Regions from separate parts of the Ornithinibacillus jepli genome, predicted to be linked through region 2. Evidence: riboswitches for the same ligand, from Rfam matches in the RefSeq annotation. Region 2 holds a riboswitch; the other holds the start of a gene.
The links. A riboswitch is a leader RNA that binds a small molecule or an ion and turns the genes downstream of it on or off. The one in region 2 is predicted to bind thiamine pyrophosphate.
Positions count from the first base shown of each region.

Region 1: linked by a shared signal. The riboswitch ahead of tenA (thiaminase II) and the one ahead of thiT (energy-coupled thiamine transporter ThiT) in region 2 are both predicted to bind thiamine pyrophosphate.

Region 1 covers NZ_JBFEGG010000002.1:303,195-311,492, reverse strand. Annotated here, with positions in the region: gene AB1K81_RS09470 (CAP domain-containing protein) at 1-570, opposite strand, end outside; gene AB1K81_RS09465 (response regulator transcription factor) at 726-1,400, shown strand; gene AB1K81_RS09460 (sensor histidine kinase) at 1,393-2,754, shown strand; gene thiE (thiamine phosphate synthase) at 2,814-3,431, opposite strand; gene thiM (hydroxyethylthiazole kinase) at 3,435-4,205, opposite strand; gene thiD (bifunctional hydroxymethylpyrimidine kinase/phosphomethylpyrimidine kinase) at 4,186-5,010, opposite strand; gene tenA (thiaminase II) at 5,013-5,696, opposite strand; TPP riboswitch at 5,762-5,862, opposite strand; gene thiW (energy coupling factor transporter S component ThiW) at 5,870-6,376, opposite strand; TPP riboswitch at 6,459-6,564, opposite strand; gene AB1K81_RS09430 (zinc metallopeptidase) at 6,943-7,614, shown strand; gene AB1K81_RS09425 (YwnF family protein) at 7,634-8,059, shown strand; gene AB1K81_RS09420 (hypothetical protein) at 8,085-8,298, shown strand, end outside.
Region 2 covers NZ_JBFEGG010000001.1:667,409-675,706, forward strand. Annotated here, with positions in the region: gene AB1K81_RS03490 (N-acetylmuramoyl-L-alanine amidase family protein) at 1-141, shown strand, start outside; gene AB1K81_RS03495 (M3 family oligoendopeptidase) at 302-2,089, shown strand; TPP riboswitch at 2,154-2,255, shown strand; gene thiT (energy-coupled thiamine transporter ThiT) at 2,376-2,948, shown strand; gene AB1K81_RS03505 (hypothetical protein) at 3,027-3,158, shown strand; gene AB1K81_RS03510 (hypothetical protein) at 3,306-4,721, shown strand; gene AB1K81_RS03515 (Glu/Leu/Phe/Val family dehydrogenase) at 4,805-6,184, shown strand; gene AB1K81_RS03520 (Ger(x)C family spore germination protein) at 6,452-7,711, opposite strand; partial or broken gene AB1K81_RS03525 (GerAB/ArcD/ProY family transporter) at 7,686-8,298, opposite strand, start outside.

The DNA.
Region 1 (8,298 bases), on a different contig from region 2:
ATAGGTAGGACTTGTATGTGAAAAATAGTTTTTTGCCTGCATATCATTCGATTTCTCGCGAGCTACTTGGCTTAAGGCTGTATCAATTTCTAAAGGATTTAATCCTGCTTGTGTTCTTTCCTTGTTCGTTAATGTTACGACATCATTTTCAAATTTACTTAAACCGTAATTACCTTCCTGTTGCCCTTGTTGTGGTGCTTGCCCGCCTTGCTGCGGTGTTTGTCCACCTTGTTCAGGAGTTTGATTCCCCTGTTGAGGAGCCTGTTCTGCCTGGTTTTGCTGAGGCATTTGTAGCTCAGGTGACCTAATGGAAATGTTGTTTGTATTCGGTACTCGGTCTCCATCAGGGACATCTTGCCCTTGTGGTACTTCGCGGAATTCATATTTCGCTTCCTGTTTTTTCACTGGCTGTGTATGAGGGTAATCATCGCTAGTTTGATCAGTACTCATACTGGAGATATTTGGATTGTCATTATTACGGTTTGCCTCATTCGCATTATCGGCATTACATGCAGTAAGCACGAAGACCAGCAAGATTCCAAAAAGTAGTTTGACTATATTGCCTTTCAATTTTATCACTCCTTTTTTTGTTTGCTCATAGTATTAGTCATATCTGGGAAAATATTGATAATAAATTTTGCTTTTTATCATGCGTACCTCAGAATTTACGGTTACGTCGTCCTGCGATAAACTGAAATTAGTAAAAAAATAGGAAGTGAACGAAGATGAATACAATTCTAGTTGTAGATGACGATGCACATATCCGGAAGTTAATTCGTTTATATTTGGAAAACAGTAATTATGGTGTAATAGAGGCGGAAGATGGCGGAGAGGCTCTTGGTTTACTTGGTAAAGAGAAAATTGATTTAGCTATTGTCGATGTGATGATGCCACATATTGATGGTTATGAGCTTACAGAAGACATCCGTTCTTTCTTAGATATTCCTATTTTAATGGTGACGGCAAAAGGCGAGTCGCAGGATAAAGTAAAAGGCTTTCGTGCAGGAACAGATGATTACCTCGTAAAACCATTTGATCCGGTTGAATTAATCCTGCGTGTGGAAGCCTTATTAAAAAGGTATAATATCCGTTCGGAAACAACCGTGAAAGTTACTAATACAATTATTGATAAAGAGAAATTAGTAGTACAATCAGGTGATAAATCGGTTACCTTAAAACGGAAAGAATGTGAATTGCTAGCCGTTTTAGCTAGTTCACCTGGGAAAATTTTTACCCGTAATCAATTAATTGAAAAAATCTGGGGATATGATTACGAAGGTGATGAGCGGACGGTTGATGTCCACATTAAACGTATAAGAGAACAATTAGAGGAATTTCAGGATATAACGATTACAACGGTTAGAGGATTAGGATACCGCTTGGAGGAAAGTCATGTTTAGAAGCTTGTACTTAAAAATAGTAGGTACCTTTATTTCTGTTGTTATCGTAAGTATCTGCTTGTCCTACGTCTTAACACCTTACTCAGTTAATCAAGAAGTTATTTTTAAAGAAGAGCTATCGAAAATTTCTATTGGCTTAGCGGAAGTTATTCAAATGACTGGTCCAGAGAATATTCCACAATTGATGGAAGAGTTTGATGACATTGATTTTGAAGTGTTAATAACGAATGGGGAAGATGTTTTTTATAAAAAGAAGGGGGAGTCCTCTATCCCCATTCGGATGGAAGATGTTGAGGAAATATTAAGTCACTCCTTTGATGACCCTGTCGTATTAGTAGATAAAAATAATAGGTCAGCTAGAATTGTTGGTGTTCCAATAAATGTTTCTGGAGAACAGTACGCTTTAATCGCTCGAATTGATTATGAAGATGAATTTGAGGACTTGCAACAGGGGATTTTTATATCATTATTATTAGTTTTATTAGTTGGAAGCTTATTGATTTTCCTTGCTTCGCGTTACTTAGTCAATCCAATTCGAAAATTAACCTTTGCTGCACGTCAAATTGCAAAAGGTGATTTTTCCGTAAGGGTGGATAAACAAAAAGGTAAACATCGGGATGAAGTTGGCGAGTTAATCGATAGCTTTAACCACATGACTTCGGAGATAGAGAAGATTGATACGATGCGTGCTGACTTTGTAAGTAATGTGTCACACGAAATTCAATCGCCATTAACGTCTATTAAAGGGTTTACGAAGGCGATTATGGACGATGTTGTACCTAAAGAAAATCAAAAGGAATACTTACACATTATTTATCAAGAGATTGAAAGGATGTCGCGGTTAAGTGAGAACTTATTGCGCATTGCTTCCCTTGACTCGGAGCATCATCCATATCATCCAGTTTCTTATCGATTAGATGAACAAATCCGAAATTCTGTGCTAACGACAGAACCACAGTGGAATAAAAAGCATATTGATATTCAGTTAGACCTTGAGCCAGTGGAAATCTATGCGGATAAAGATTTAATGGAGCAGGTCTGGTTAAATTTGATTACGAATGCAATTAAGTATTCAGATGAAAATGGAGTAATCGAAATAGCGATTAATATAATTGGAAGTAAGATCACAGTAGTTGTGAAGGATTATGGAATTGGTATCCCGAAAGAAGCACTGCCAAATCTTTTTGCCCGTTTTTATAAGGTGGACAGGTCAAGAAATCGTTCGATTGAAGGAAACGGACTTGGGTTATCTATTGTTAAGAAAATCCTATCCATTCACAATTTTAGTGTTGGGGTAGAAAGCGAAGAAGGTGTAGGTTCTACCTTTACGGTTTACATCCCCATCAGTCAGTAAATAAAGAAATAACGAAACAAATGGTTCCATCCTTTAGGTAATGGAACCATTTGTTTTCCTTATAGTTTCTCCACACTTACTTTAATATCCGTAGCTTCCGTAATCGCAGAAATTACAGCAACCCCATCGGCTCCAGCTTCCATGACAGAATTAGCATTATCAATTTGTATACCACCGATTCCAACAATAGGAAGATGGGGATATTGATTGCGCAACGTTTGAATCCACTTAACTCCAACTGCTTTTTTCGCATCAGTTTTGGTTGTAGTAGGAAAAATAGGGCCTGCTCCAATATAGTCAACTAAATGAATAGGGCTACGCTGAAGCTCTTCTTGATTGGAAATCGACAATCCAATCATTAAATCAGGATACGCTTTGCGAATTTTTTCCACCGGTTGATCGTCTTGCCCAACATGTAGTCCATCCACCTCAAGAATGTCAGCTAATTCAATATCATCATTTAAAATAAAAGGAGTTTGATACCTTTTACAAACCTCTCTTAATTTCTTTCCAAGCTCCACCTTCTCTTTTCCCTGTAGAGAGCCTATTCCCTTCTCACGGAATTGGAACGCAGTAATTCCTGCCTCTAGAGCTTCTTCAAGAATTCTTACAGGATCTTTACTACAATTTTGACTTCCCATTATGAAATATTTGCGTAAAAGCTGTTTATTCATCATCCATCATATCCTTTCAAGCTGTGTAACATCCATGGAAAGTGCATCAATAAACGATGGAATAAACGTTCCAGGTCCGTTAACATGATCTTGTGCTGCGGCATATTCGGCAGCCAATCCATAAAAGGCTACCGCTGTATGAGCTTGTTGTATAGGTGTGTCGCTTGTTGTTAAACAAGCAGCTATAATGGATCCTAATAAACATCCAGCACCTGTTACTTTGGTCAGTATCGGGTGACCAGTTTCATTTATTCTAGTCATGTCAGGAGTGCTAATGACATCACGTTTGCCGGTTAGAACAGCAGTGGTTTTATATTCTTTTGCTACTTTTTCCGCTATTTCTTCCACATTTCCATCACCGAATGAATCCACACCTTTTGATTGCCAAGGTATATTAACAAGATGAGCCAGTTCACCAGCATTCCCCTTCATGACGGTTGGCTGGACCTCGGTTAATAGTTGGCTTACTGCATTCGACCGAAAACTGGTTGCAGCTACTCCAACCGGATCTAGTACCACGGGAATGCCCTTCTGATTTGCCGCTTTTCCAGCAGCAATCATCGCATGTAATTCGTTCGCCTGTAGTGTACCAATGTTAATTAACACTCCATTTGCTATGGTAGACATAGACGGAGCTTCTTCTTCGGCCTTGGCCATAATAGGTGATCCACCAAATGCTAATAAACCATTTGCAGTAAAATTCATTACCACTTGATTTGTTAAGTGATGTATTAATGGCTGATTTCTTCGTACTTCTTCAATAATTTGTCTGTTCATATTGACTACTACTTTCCTTTCGAACTCCCCAATGGTTAGTTGGCCCATTCCCAGCGCCAAGTGAAAAGGAATGTTTTATAGCTAACGTGACAAAATGCTTTGCCTTTTCAACAGCTTCAAGTAAGGAGTCTCCTTGGCTTAAATAGGCGGTGATCGCTGCGGAATATGTGCATCCAGTACCATGTGTATTTTTAGTAGCGATTCGCTCAGCAGAAAATGGATAGAATGTGCTTCCGTCATAAAGAAAATCTATTGCGTCTCCTTGTAAATGTCCGCCTTTTAGAAGTGCAGCGCCAGCACCTAAATCATGAACAATTATTTTTGCAGCATTTTTCATATCGTCTACCGTGTTAATCTTCTCCTCCACTAGGAACTCAGCTTCCGGTATGTTGGGAGTGACAACGGTTGTCATTGGTAAAAGGCTCTCCCTTAAAAAGTCACGAGCATTTTCTTCTATTAAAACATCTCCACTTGTTGCTACCATGACAGGATCCATAACATATGGTGCGTTCAGGTTGCTAATTCTTTTTGCAATGATTTTCATCATATCGATATTTGCAATCATCCCTGTCTTGAATGCATGAATCGGCATATCCGAAATAACCGAGTCAAGTTGCTGTTCAATCATTTCCAGTGGAATGTGATGGATTGCTTGAACACCAGTTGTGTTTTGTGCGACAACAGAGGTAATCACGGACATTCCGTAGCTTTGTAATTCTTGGAACGTTTTCAAATCTGCATGGATGCCAGCACCACCGCTTGGATCTGTGCCAGCAATCGTTAATGCACATGCTACCTGGTTCATAATTATTTCACCGCCTTGGTGGATGGCCATTCTTCACACGTATAAGCCATTTCCCAAAAAGCTAATTCAAGCTCACAGCTTTTACGAAATGCATCCCGGATACGATCCTTTTCAGCAAGAGAAGCTTCCTTGGCATATACATCTAAACGTTCTCGCATTTCGGTCGTTATACTTTTCGTACTTGCATCAGCATAGAATGTAATCCATTGATAAAAAGGATGGTCCTGTGATGGGCGATATGCTTTCAGCAATTCCTCGCCAATTTCTAAATAAGTCCATGGACAAGGAAGCAATGCACCAAGTATCTCACCCATGGAACCAGTTTGTGCATGATGCATCATATGTTTAATGTAATGATCCGCGGTTGGAGGTAAAGGATGACCTTGAAGTGACTCATACGGAACACCAATATAGTCACAGAAATTATGATGTGGGTGAATTTCATCCTTTAAAATAAATTCCATTTTGTTAAAGAAGTACCGTATATCCTCTCGGCTAGAAGATCTTGAAATAGCGAGACCATATACTTTCATAAAGGCATTAAGGTATTCGAAATCAGCCTTTATATAATGAGCAATGGATTCTTTTGGAATATCGCCTTTCCCAATCCCTTCTACAAATGGATGGTTAAAAATAAGTTGAAAGATATCATGATTTTCTTCGCGTAGTTTTTCAGTAAATAACATGGACAAATTCCTCCTTAGAATGGCGAAAGCTACTAAGAGAGTACCGTAGATAAATGAAGGGTAAATGAGGACTCCGTCTACTTCCCTTCGCTAGCATTATCTAGATCAGGTAATGAGGGACAAAGGATAGACCTTATCTCAGCAAAAAGCGCCCCTAGTAGTTTTCATTGTATTTAGTTAATTTTCTTTAATGGACTTGCTTGTGTAGTACGTAACCTTGTGATTCGAGTAGCGACGAACCATCCGATGATGGCTCCAGGGATACTGCTTACAAGAAATGCAGGCACAAAGGCAAAAGCGCCAGCTGTACTACCCATAAATAAATAGGCAACAGGGACAGAAAATAAAGCCCCGATGATTCCAGTGCCAATAGCTTCTCCTATGACAGCTAAGCCTTTTCTTCCTGACCTTTTATACAAATAACCGGCAAGAAACGCTCCTATCATTCCACCAGGGAAGGCAAGTATCGTACCAAGACCAAGTAAGTTTCTAAGTAGGCCAATGATAAAGGCGATGATTACTGCCGGTCCTGGTCCTAGAAGAATGCCTGCTAGAACATTAATGACATGCTGCATAGGGTAGGCACGTGCGACACCAGCCGGAAACCATATAAGCTGTGCGGTTACCGTTCCGATTGCAATTAGAACGGCCATTGTTGTCATAAGTTGAGTCTTCTTCATAACTCCTCCTTTCTAAAAACGGGACCAAAAAAGCCAGATCCATCGATGGACCTGGCTTAAGCTTTAGAGATTAATAGATTGACGTTTCGTCATACTACTTCCCTCCGCTGGTACTAACCAGATCAGGTCCATAAGGGTCGGAACACTTATTCCTCTCAGCCCGCACTTGGGCGCCCCTAGTAGTGTTTTTTATTATTTTATGTAGCTACAACTAAATCATAACAAATGAATTGGTGTTTGTCACCAGAAGAAAGCAATTGATATGTATTTGACATAAAGTGAGCATGGAATGTCCTTTCGTTATCAGTAGACTACGCGAAATGCATAGCCTCGGAAAAATAAAATAACATTATTTTCGTAGTTCATATTCAGTTCATAATTATTTTTTATACTAAATGTACACCCAGAAATTTTAACTTTTTTCGTATTTGTGCAACAAAACACAAAGTTATTTCGTATATATTAGTGTAATCGAAATAAAAAGTATAAATCTGGGATGATATTGGCAAGTCTTATAGAATAAGAGACACTTCTAGGGGGAATTGTCGGTGCTTTTTTTTCATCCAATGGATTTTCTAATACTTATTGCTTTTGGACTTGCGATGTGGGCCCAAACAAAAGTACAAGGGAACTTTAAAAAGGGTTCTAAAATACAAGCTTCCTCTCGCATGACCGGTGTAGAGGTCGCTAGAAGAATATTAGACAGTGAAGGGTTATCTGACGTTCGAATTGAGCTTTCTAGGAGAGGAACACTTTCCGATCACTATGACCCAACAGCGAAAGTAATTCGATTATCGGAGCCTGTATATCGTGGGAACTCGATTGCATCCTTATCTGTTGCGGCTCATGAAGTTGGTCATGCGCTACAACATGCGAATCATTATTCGATGTTAGTTTTAAGACATAAACTTGTGCCGTTTGCTAATATCGGCTCACAGTTAGCACCTTTCCTATTAATAGCAGGATTCCTTCTTCAGCAAGGTGCAATGTTAATCGGAATCGGGATTATCTTATTCTCAGCAGCAGTATTATTTCAGCTTGTAACTTTACCAGTTGAATTCGATGCTTCAAAACGAGCAAAAAATAAACTAATAGAATTAGGCATGATAACGAATCAAGAGGAAAGAGGCGTAAGTAAAGTGCTAAATGCAGCCGCGCTAACATACGTAGCAAGTACCTTGATTGCTGTTTTAGAGCTTATCAAATACATTATGATTTTCAGACAAAGACAAAATTAATAAAAAGGTGGGATATATTTTGAATTTACCCATGACTGATATGCCAAACTTTATTAAAAAAGAAGTGGATAAATTAAATGAAACAATTTCTCCTTTCATCAAGAAAGTATCTAAATACTCATTCTGGGCATTACCGCTCATTGCGTTTTCGATTATAAATTTATTTTTTATGTTAGTTGCTATGCCAGACACGCGAAGTACCGTAGCCTTAATCATTTACGCGGTAATGGGGGCGTTTGGTTTTGCGCTATCAAAAGAAGCGAAACATCAGCGCAAGGAAATTTTAAAAGTGAGTGAGGATTTCATCATTAAGCGCATTAATAAAAGTGAAATAGTCGCAAAACTTGTAAAAGACCGCTATATCCAAAAGGTGAAAGAGCAGCCAGCATTTGCGATGAATCACTTTATTAAATTCCTAGAAGAAGAGAATCGTTTGATGGAGTAGTATCTATCAAACTTGGAGGGGTTTCGTGGAATTACTAGCAAAACAGGAATACTTTAAGGTGGAACGAAAAGTAGATAGAATTACGCAAGTTGATGTAGAACATAAACGTTATCTAGAGCTATATCCAGATAAAATTAAGAGTAAGCATCGTGAATTTCCAATCGAAGAAATACTAGATATTTCCTATCGGGAAATAGGTGGGGAAGGTGCTGGACTTCTTTACCTACATACAACTCGCG
Region 2 (8,298 bases):
TTAAATCCGGCAAAATTTGGTGGATTGAAGTATAAAATACTAGGCACAACTCAATCACATGTATATATTATTGAAACAAGTGACTTTGGCCGAGTACAGATTTATGGACATCCAAGTACTGGTGCAACCATTACGAAATGATAAAAAATGTGAGGATATCGAAAGACCTAGGTCTTTCGATATCCTCAATTTATTTCTAGTATAAAATATTTCGATTTCCAAAATATTTCTAGTGAAATATGATAAACTTATTGTTAATATATTTATTAGTTGAAATATTTAAATTCAGGGGAGAGATTTCATGCAACGAATTAAGGAATACGAGAAAACTTGGGATTTAGATGTTATTTTTTCAGGAGGCAGTGAGTCGAAAGAATTTCAGGCCTATTTGGAAACCGTATTAAATGAAATGCAAGACTTAATGTCTAGTGTTGAAGCATTTCATCCAGATGATAGTGAAAGTGCTACTAACCTAGCTACTATTGTTACAAAACTAGAAAAAACAATGAAGAAACTTAGGGAATCTTTTGCATTTATTAGCTGTTTAAGTGCACAAAATGTAAAAGATACCTCAGCAAGTCTACTTGTAGCAAAACGTAGTGAATTAGGTGCTAAAATGGGAGGCATTCGTACGACCTTAAACCAAAAGTTAGCTTCAGTTTCTGAACAAAAGTGGCAAGAAATGCTACAACTGGAGTCTTTACAAGAAGTTGCTTTTATATTAAATGAAACGAGAACAGCTGCGAAAGAGTTACTGCCTAGAGAGCAGGAAGTTTTGATTAATGATTTATCCGTTGATGGATATAATGCTTGGGGTCAGATGTATGAAGTGATTGTAGGGAAAATAACTGTAGAAATTGAAGAGGATGGAGAAGTTACTTATTATTCAGTTGGACAGGCAGCGAATAAAATGAGTAGTCCTGACCCGGAATTTCGTAAGTATGTATTTAAACAAATAAGTAAAGCTTGGGAAGACAATGCTGATTTATTTGGGCAGACATTAAATCATTTAGCTGGCTTCCGTTTACAAAAATACAAACATCGTGGATGGGAAGATGTTTTAAAAGAACCATTAAAAATAAATCGTATGAAACGAGAAACCCTAGATGTTATGTGGAATGCTATTTCCAATAATAAAAAACATTTTGTAAAATACCTAAATAAGAAGGCAGAACTTCTTGGTAAAGATAAACTAGCTATCTATGATATAGGTGCCCCTTTATCTAAAACAGTTAAAAAAGTACCTTATTCTGAAGCTGCGAATTTTATTGTGGAGAATTTCAATAAGTTTAGCCCTAAAATGGCAAATTTCGCTCAAATGGCATTTGAAAAACGGTGGATAGAGGCTGAAGACCGTGCTGGGAAACGGCCAGGCGGGTTTTGTACAAGTTTCCCAGATAGTCAACAAACGCGTGTATTCATGACATATTCCGGAACGACATCAAACATATCTACTCTTGCTCATGAATTAGGCCATGCTTACCATCAACATGTGATGAATGATATTCATGGTTTGAACCAAGGCTATGCGATGAATGTAGCCGAAACTGCATCTACTTTTGCGGAAATGATTGTTGCTGATGCTACTGTAAAAAGTGCAAAGAGTAATCAGGAAAAAGTCGCATTACTAGAAGATAAGGTGCAACGTAGTATTGCCTTCTTTATGAATATCCATGCTCGCTTCTTATTTGAAACCAGATTTTATGAAGAACGCAAGAATGGAATGGTGTCGGTAAATCGATTAAATGAATTAATGATAGAGGCACAGAAGGAAGCATATTGTGATGCATTAAGCGAGTATGATCCTAATTTTTGGTCATCAAAATTGCACTTTCATATTACTGGAACACCGTTTTATAACTTTCCTTATACATTTGGCTATTTATTTAGTCTTGGAATCTATGCTCATGCAAATAAAAGTGATAAAAGTTTTGAAGATGATTATATTGCGTTACTCCGTGATACTGGGCGTATGAATGTAGAGGATTTAGCTATGAAGCATTTAAATGTAGACTTAACAAAACCGGATTTCTGGGAAGATGCTCTAGCACTTTGCGTGAAAGACGTGGAAGAGTTTATCTCACTTTAATGAAGATTAATTGCCAAATTGAAAAACTTAAGCTACAATGTGAATAGCAAAAAAAGTGAATGAAATAGTCCACAGGGGGAGCCGGTAGGCTGAGAGTGAACAATTTGTTCTGACCCTTTGAACCTGTTAGTTAGTACTAGCGTAGGGATGGTGGCTTTTTTGATGGAATTATTAGCAATGTGAGCGGAAATTCCCCATCAGGAAGCTTCCCCTTGGCATTGCTTTTTTTGTGTTTGAAAATCAATTTATAAGATTTTTAAAATACAATTTAGGGGAGGAAATCGGTGTGAATTCTAAACGCACACTATTTTTAATTGAAGTTCCAATTTTTACAGCACTTGCTTTAGTGTTAGATTTAGTTCCATTTCTATCATTTAAAATATGGGCCCAAGGTGGTTCAATTTCGTTAGCAATGATACCAATTTTTATTGTTGCATTCCGCTGGGGAGTAAAAGGTGGGTTGCTATCAGGCTTTTTATGGGGTCTATTACAAATTGTAACAGGTAGCGCCTGGATTATGCACTGGTTACAAGGAACAATTGATTATTTAGTTGCATTTACAGTATTAGGTTTTGCTGGTATTTTTGCTAGTAAAATAAAGGAAGCTATAAAAGAAGGGAATACAAAAACTTACTTTTCCTATATCCTTCTAGGCGTCATTATTGGTTCAATGCTTAGATTTCTTGCGCATTTTGTAGCAGGTATAGTATTTTTTGAATCAGCAATTGATGGAATGAATATTTGGATATACTCGTTGTTATACAATATTAGCTATATTTTACCGTCTATAGTTATTTGTACAATCGGGATTTATTTCTTATTTCATAAGCAACCAAAAACATTGTTATCAGCAGCTTAATCTCTGAATATTTTATTCCGCTCACAACAAGGTAATCTCTACATAGAGGTTACCTTTTTTTAAAAAGGAGGTGTTTCCATGAAAGAATTAGTAGGAAAGTGTAATAGCTGTGGGAAAGAAGTATATTGTGAAAATGGTTTTCTTAATGGAGTTCATGAAGGTGGAGAACTATTTTGTATGTCTTGCGTACAACTATTAGAAAAGGATTAACTTAGTCGATATTAATCTTTAATAGTGCATACTATCATTGGAATTAAATAGCTTTACGTTAGAACTACTGAATCTAAATGTCTTCCAATCACCGCTGGTAGGTAATTCGCATAGGCTATAGCACAACGGTGAGAAAGGAAGATGGGTATGGAGCTTACATTAGCCCATTGGCTATATGGTATATTTACACTTGCTATTATTGTTACGATGATATTCCGCAAGGGTGTAGTTCTTCCAACATTACTCGGTACATTTGTTATTGCTTGGGTATATAATGGTAGCCTTGTAGATGGCTTTACTGCAATTTTTAACGCTAACTTAATAGCTGCACAAGAGTTATTTAGTATTTTTTTAATTATTACGTTTATGCTGGCGTTACTTAATTCATTAAAGGATTTAGGTGCTGACGTTCGCATGATTCAACCAATAGAAAAAATAATGGTAAATGGTCATGTTTCGTTCTTTGTATTAGTAGCAACAACTTATATAATTTCACTCTTTTTTTGGCCTACTCCTGCCGTACCATTAATATGTGCTTTACTTGTTCCGGCTGCTGTGAGAGCAGGGTTACCTGCAATTGTTGCAGCGGTCGCAATTGCTCTAGCTGGTCAAGGGATGGCTTTATCTTCAGATTTTATCGTACAGGTCGCTCCTAGTCTTTCAGCTACTGCAGCAGGGATCGATGCAGGTTTGGTAGCGGATAAGGCTTTGGTATTATCGTTAATTGCAGGTGGGGTAGCAATTCTTTTGGCTTATGTTTTAAATAGAAAATCAATTCGTTCTAAGAACGATCCATTAAATACATCAGAATTGACCACACTTAATACTGCTGAAAGCTCAAAAAATGAAGCAAAGACGAATAATCTCACAAGATGGAGTAGAGTATTTGCGGTGTTTGTTCCATTAAGTCTTTTAGTAGTAGTCATTTATATGATGTACAATAAGCTTTTTAGTGGAAGAGGTGGTTTAGTAGGGGGAGATGGAGCGGCATTTGTCGGAGGGGTTGCTGTTATTCTATTATTACTCTCCACTATAGCCTTTGGAAAACATCATGCTCTAGACTATATTACAAATCATATCACGGACGGCTTTGTATTTGCGTTTAAGGCGATGGGACCAGTCATTCCTATAGCAGGTTTTTTCTTCCTTGGTAGCGGAGATTTTTCGGGTAGCATTCTAGGAGTAGAGGAAGGACCATCCTTATTGTTTGGTCTTGTAGAGTCAACACAAGAGTTTCTTCCACAAAGTGCATTATTGGCTGCAATTAGTGTTTTAGTAATTGGAATAATTACTGGATTAGATGGCTCTGGTTTCTCTGGGTTGCCACTTACAGGAGCGCTTGCTGCATCTCTTGAAACGCCGGGGATGGATGCTGGAACACTAGCTGCTATAGGGCAATTAGGAGCAATTTGGACTGGTGGAGGAACGATTGTCGCTTGGTCTTCACTTATTGCTATAGCTGGATTTTGTGGTGTTTCGGTTATGGACTTAGTACGTAAAAACTTTATACCTGTCATTTTAGGTTTATTTGTGATGGTACTTGTAGCAGTGTTCATTCTGTAAATTTCAATAATATTAATTGGTCTCTCCAATTGAATTTGTTACAATCTTATTAAAAGGTAGAATATTCAGTTGGGGGTTTTCACATGACAAATCAAACTGTTGATATTGTAAAAGATTCGTTACAAGCTTTAGTTGACAATCAAGCATTTTTGCCAGAACTAAATGGGGAGAGGAGAACGAAAGCATTTACGTCCTTACTTTCGATTCTCTCCACTCCAAACCATGTCAATAAATCATATTTAAGAATTGCACTAGAGAATGGTCAAGTTGTTCGTATCCCTGCTTTTAGAGTTCAACATAATAATATATTAGGACCATATAAAGGTGGTATTCGTTTTCATGAATCGGTCAACGAGGAGGAAGTAGTAAATCTTGCTTCTTTAATGACGCTTAAAAACGCCTTACATCAGGTGCCATTTGGTGGTGGTAAAGGCGGGGTGATCATTAACCCCAGGGAATACAGTGAAAAAGATCTGTACGTAATTTGTAAGAAATATGTACAGTATTTCAGTGATATTTTAGGCCCTGATAAAGATATCCCTGCTCCTGATGTAGGTACTGGAGAACGGGAAATGGACTGGATGATGGGGGAATACAAAAGTATACGTCCAGGGGAATCATACCGAGGTAGTTTTACTGGTAAAAGCGTAGAAAATGGTGGGTCATTAGGACGGAGAGAAGCGACTGGTAAAGGAGTTTACTACACATTCCGATATCTCATGCATGACTTTCTAGAAAAACATGAAACTTGGGTTTCGGAGCGAGATAATAAATTTGCAAAGACTGTATTAGCTTTAAAAAGTAAACCATTAACAGTAGCCGTACAAGGATTTGGAAATGTCGGTTCTGTTGCTGCACTTGCTGCTTACCAATGCAATTATTTAAATAATAAAGTAGTAGCGGTAAGTGACCGGAATGTTACACTTCATAACTCGGAAGGACTAGATATTCCATCATTAGTGAAATTTTGTTCTTCCAATCATGGAGATCTTCCAACAACGGATATGGAGTTAAAACATATAGGTGTTAAGGCGGAAATTCTTAATCGAGAAGACGTACTGTCTTTAAATATGGATGTCTTATTTTTAGCAGCATTAGAAAATCAAGTTCATGATAATAACAAGAAGGGAATAAAGGCTAGAATAATAGTTGAAGGTGCCAATGCACCGGTTACAACGGAAGCAGATGACTATTTAAGTGAACAAGGGGTCGTTATCATCCCGGATATATTAGCTAATGCTGGGGGAGTAATTGTTTCCTATCTGGAGTGGTTGCAAGGTAGAGAAACACAGTTTTACCAAGAGGATGAAGTATTTGAAAAATTGTATGAAAAGATGAGTGACACCTTTGAAGCTGTTTTACCACAATTCTTTAATGATCCATTCCCTTTAAGACAAAACTGTTATATACATGCTGTAATGAAATTATCAACTATCCTATATCGTCAAGGTAAACTTTACTAAAGAAAATGATGTTGGGAAAAAGGAAAAATCAGGCACTTACAAAAATAAGTACGTATATATACAAGAACTTTATAATTTTTCTAATCTTGAAATTCTTTTTCCCAACTAAGATTTATCTTAGTACAGTAAAAAAAGGTGCTATTACTATTCCTATTGCTAGAATACACACGGCTATAGAACCAATTTTGCTTTTACCTTTCCAAAGTGTTATAGAAAACCCCATTGTATAGAAAAACATAATTATCATAACTACCCATGTCATCAATATCAATCTTTTACCTCCTCTAGCCTAGGCAAGTCACTCTGTCTCCCGAATTTGCCAAGTCTAGCTTGTACAGCTACATCAACTTTGATTTCTGGGTACCTTTTCATCCAATCAAAGTTTTCCCAGGCAGAAATTGTACTAAATTGTTTTCTCGCTGATAACGACCAACCAAAAGGATTTGCCATATACTCTTCTTGTGTCTTTTTAATAAAGTCTTCCAATTTCTTATCCATGTATTCCTTTAATGTTTCTTTTAATTTATCTCTTTTATCAAGATTCCTTGTATAATCTGTCATACTGTGATTTGACACAACTTCAAATAATAGCGGAACTGTCACTTTTATACTTGGTGTATTACTTTTTAAGTCCATTTTTAGCTTTAATGGCCCATCAGCCTCAATACGACTAACTATCCGATAATTTTCATCAAATGGATCTTCAAACGTTGCTAGGAAATAGCCTGATTTTAAAGTAGGATTCAGCAAATAGGCCATCCTTGTTTCCTCAATTGTTAGTGTATCGATCATTTTACCTTCTTTAAAAACCGCGGATCCTACAAACTGTGTATTGTTTGTCTCACCTTTGAAATGGAATTGTCCTGATGTAATGTTATCTGGATCTTCTTTAGATTGTCTGTCATTTTCTTTTTCGGTCGTAGCATATTTCGATAAAAATAGATCAGCATCAGCCTCTGTTATTCGAAAGAAAGTATTTAGTTCTGAAGGGGGGCTAGAACCGATTTCATCTCCAGTGTCCAGTATTTTTTCGAAATATTCATGTGGTCTTGTTTCAAGTAAAGGTGTATTATTTTGTAAGAATGTGGAAGTATTTTCTTTTGTTGTAATTAACGTAACATCTCTCCTAATTTCCATAGACTTCGTTGCGTCATATATCCACCTAATAAACTGATCATCTCTTGCAAATTCTTCTGATACCAATATCATACGGAGGAGATCATACGTAATTTGCTTCGCTATTACAGTATTTGCCAAACTTCTAGAAGAAATGAAGTCGGCTGCATCAAAAGTGATAATCTCCCTAGCAGGTTCACCGGAATTACTGGATTCTGCTGCAGAACCAGCTTCAGGATTAGAAATCAAATAAGTGATGCTAACCAAATTGTCATTGTCTTCCGCTTTATCTATTCCAATTGCTATGACATAAGCAAGTTCTTCCACTTCTTTCTGATCCCAGCATCCTGCTAGGATAAGAAGAGTAAAGAATAAAAATAATAACTTATCCCATTTTTTTCTTCTTTTCACGTTTAAACTCTCCTTTAAGTAGAGCGACGAACCATAATAAGCAAGGGAATATGAAAATAATTACCGATGACATAATTAAGAATGGGTCACTAATGTAAAATATAGTGAGGTTTGGGCTTTCTGGAATTAATCCGATGAATACAACTAAGGTAGCAATAGACGGAATGACGTATTCAAAATGCTTTATTCGAAATACTTTCCCAAATAAAAGTGCTGTAATATATAAGTAAATACTAAATCGTACAAATGAAGCAATTAACCAAAATGGTAGAAAAAATGTTTCCATATTTGTAATAAAGCCAACCGAAATAGTCCTGATTAATTCATGGTATGGATAATTCAATTGCATAGCATTTCTATAATCAAATAATAATATGTAGCAAACCATGGACAAGGCTATATTTAAGGTTACCAATATAAGCCCAATCCATGTCCCTTTTTTAAAGACTTTCTCATTTTTGATATTTGGATACAAAAAAATAAATATAGAAAATCAGCATAAATTGATAGTCTGAGCGAACTTTCCTTCATAATCTCCCATGGACCAGGACCTAATAATGGAAATAGAAAAGAGGAATTTCCTTTAC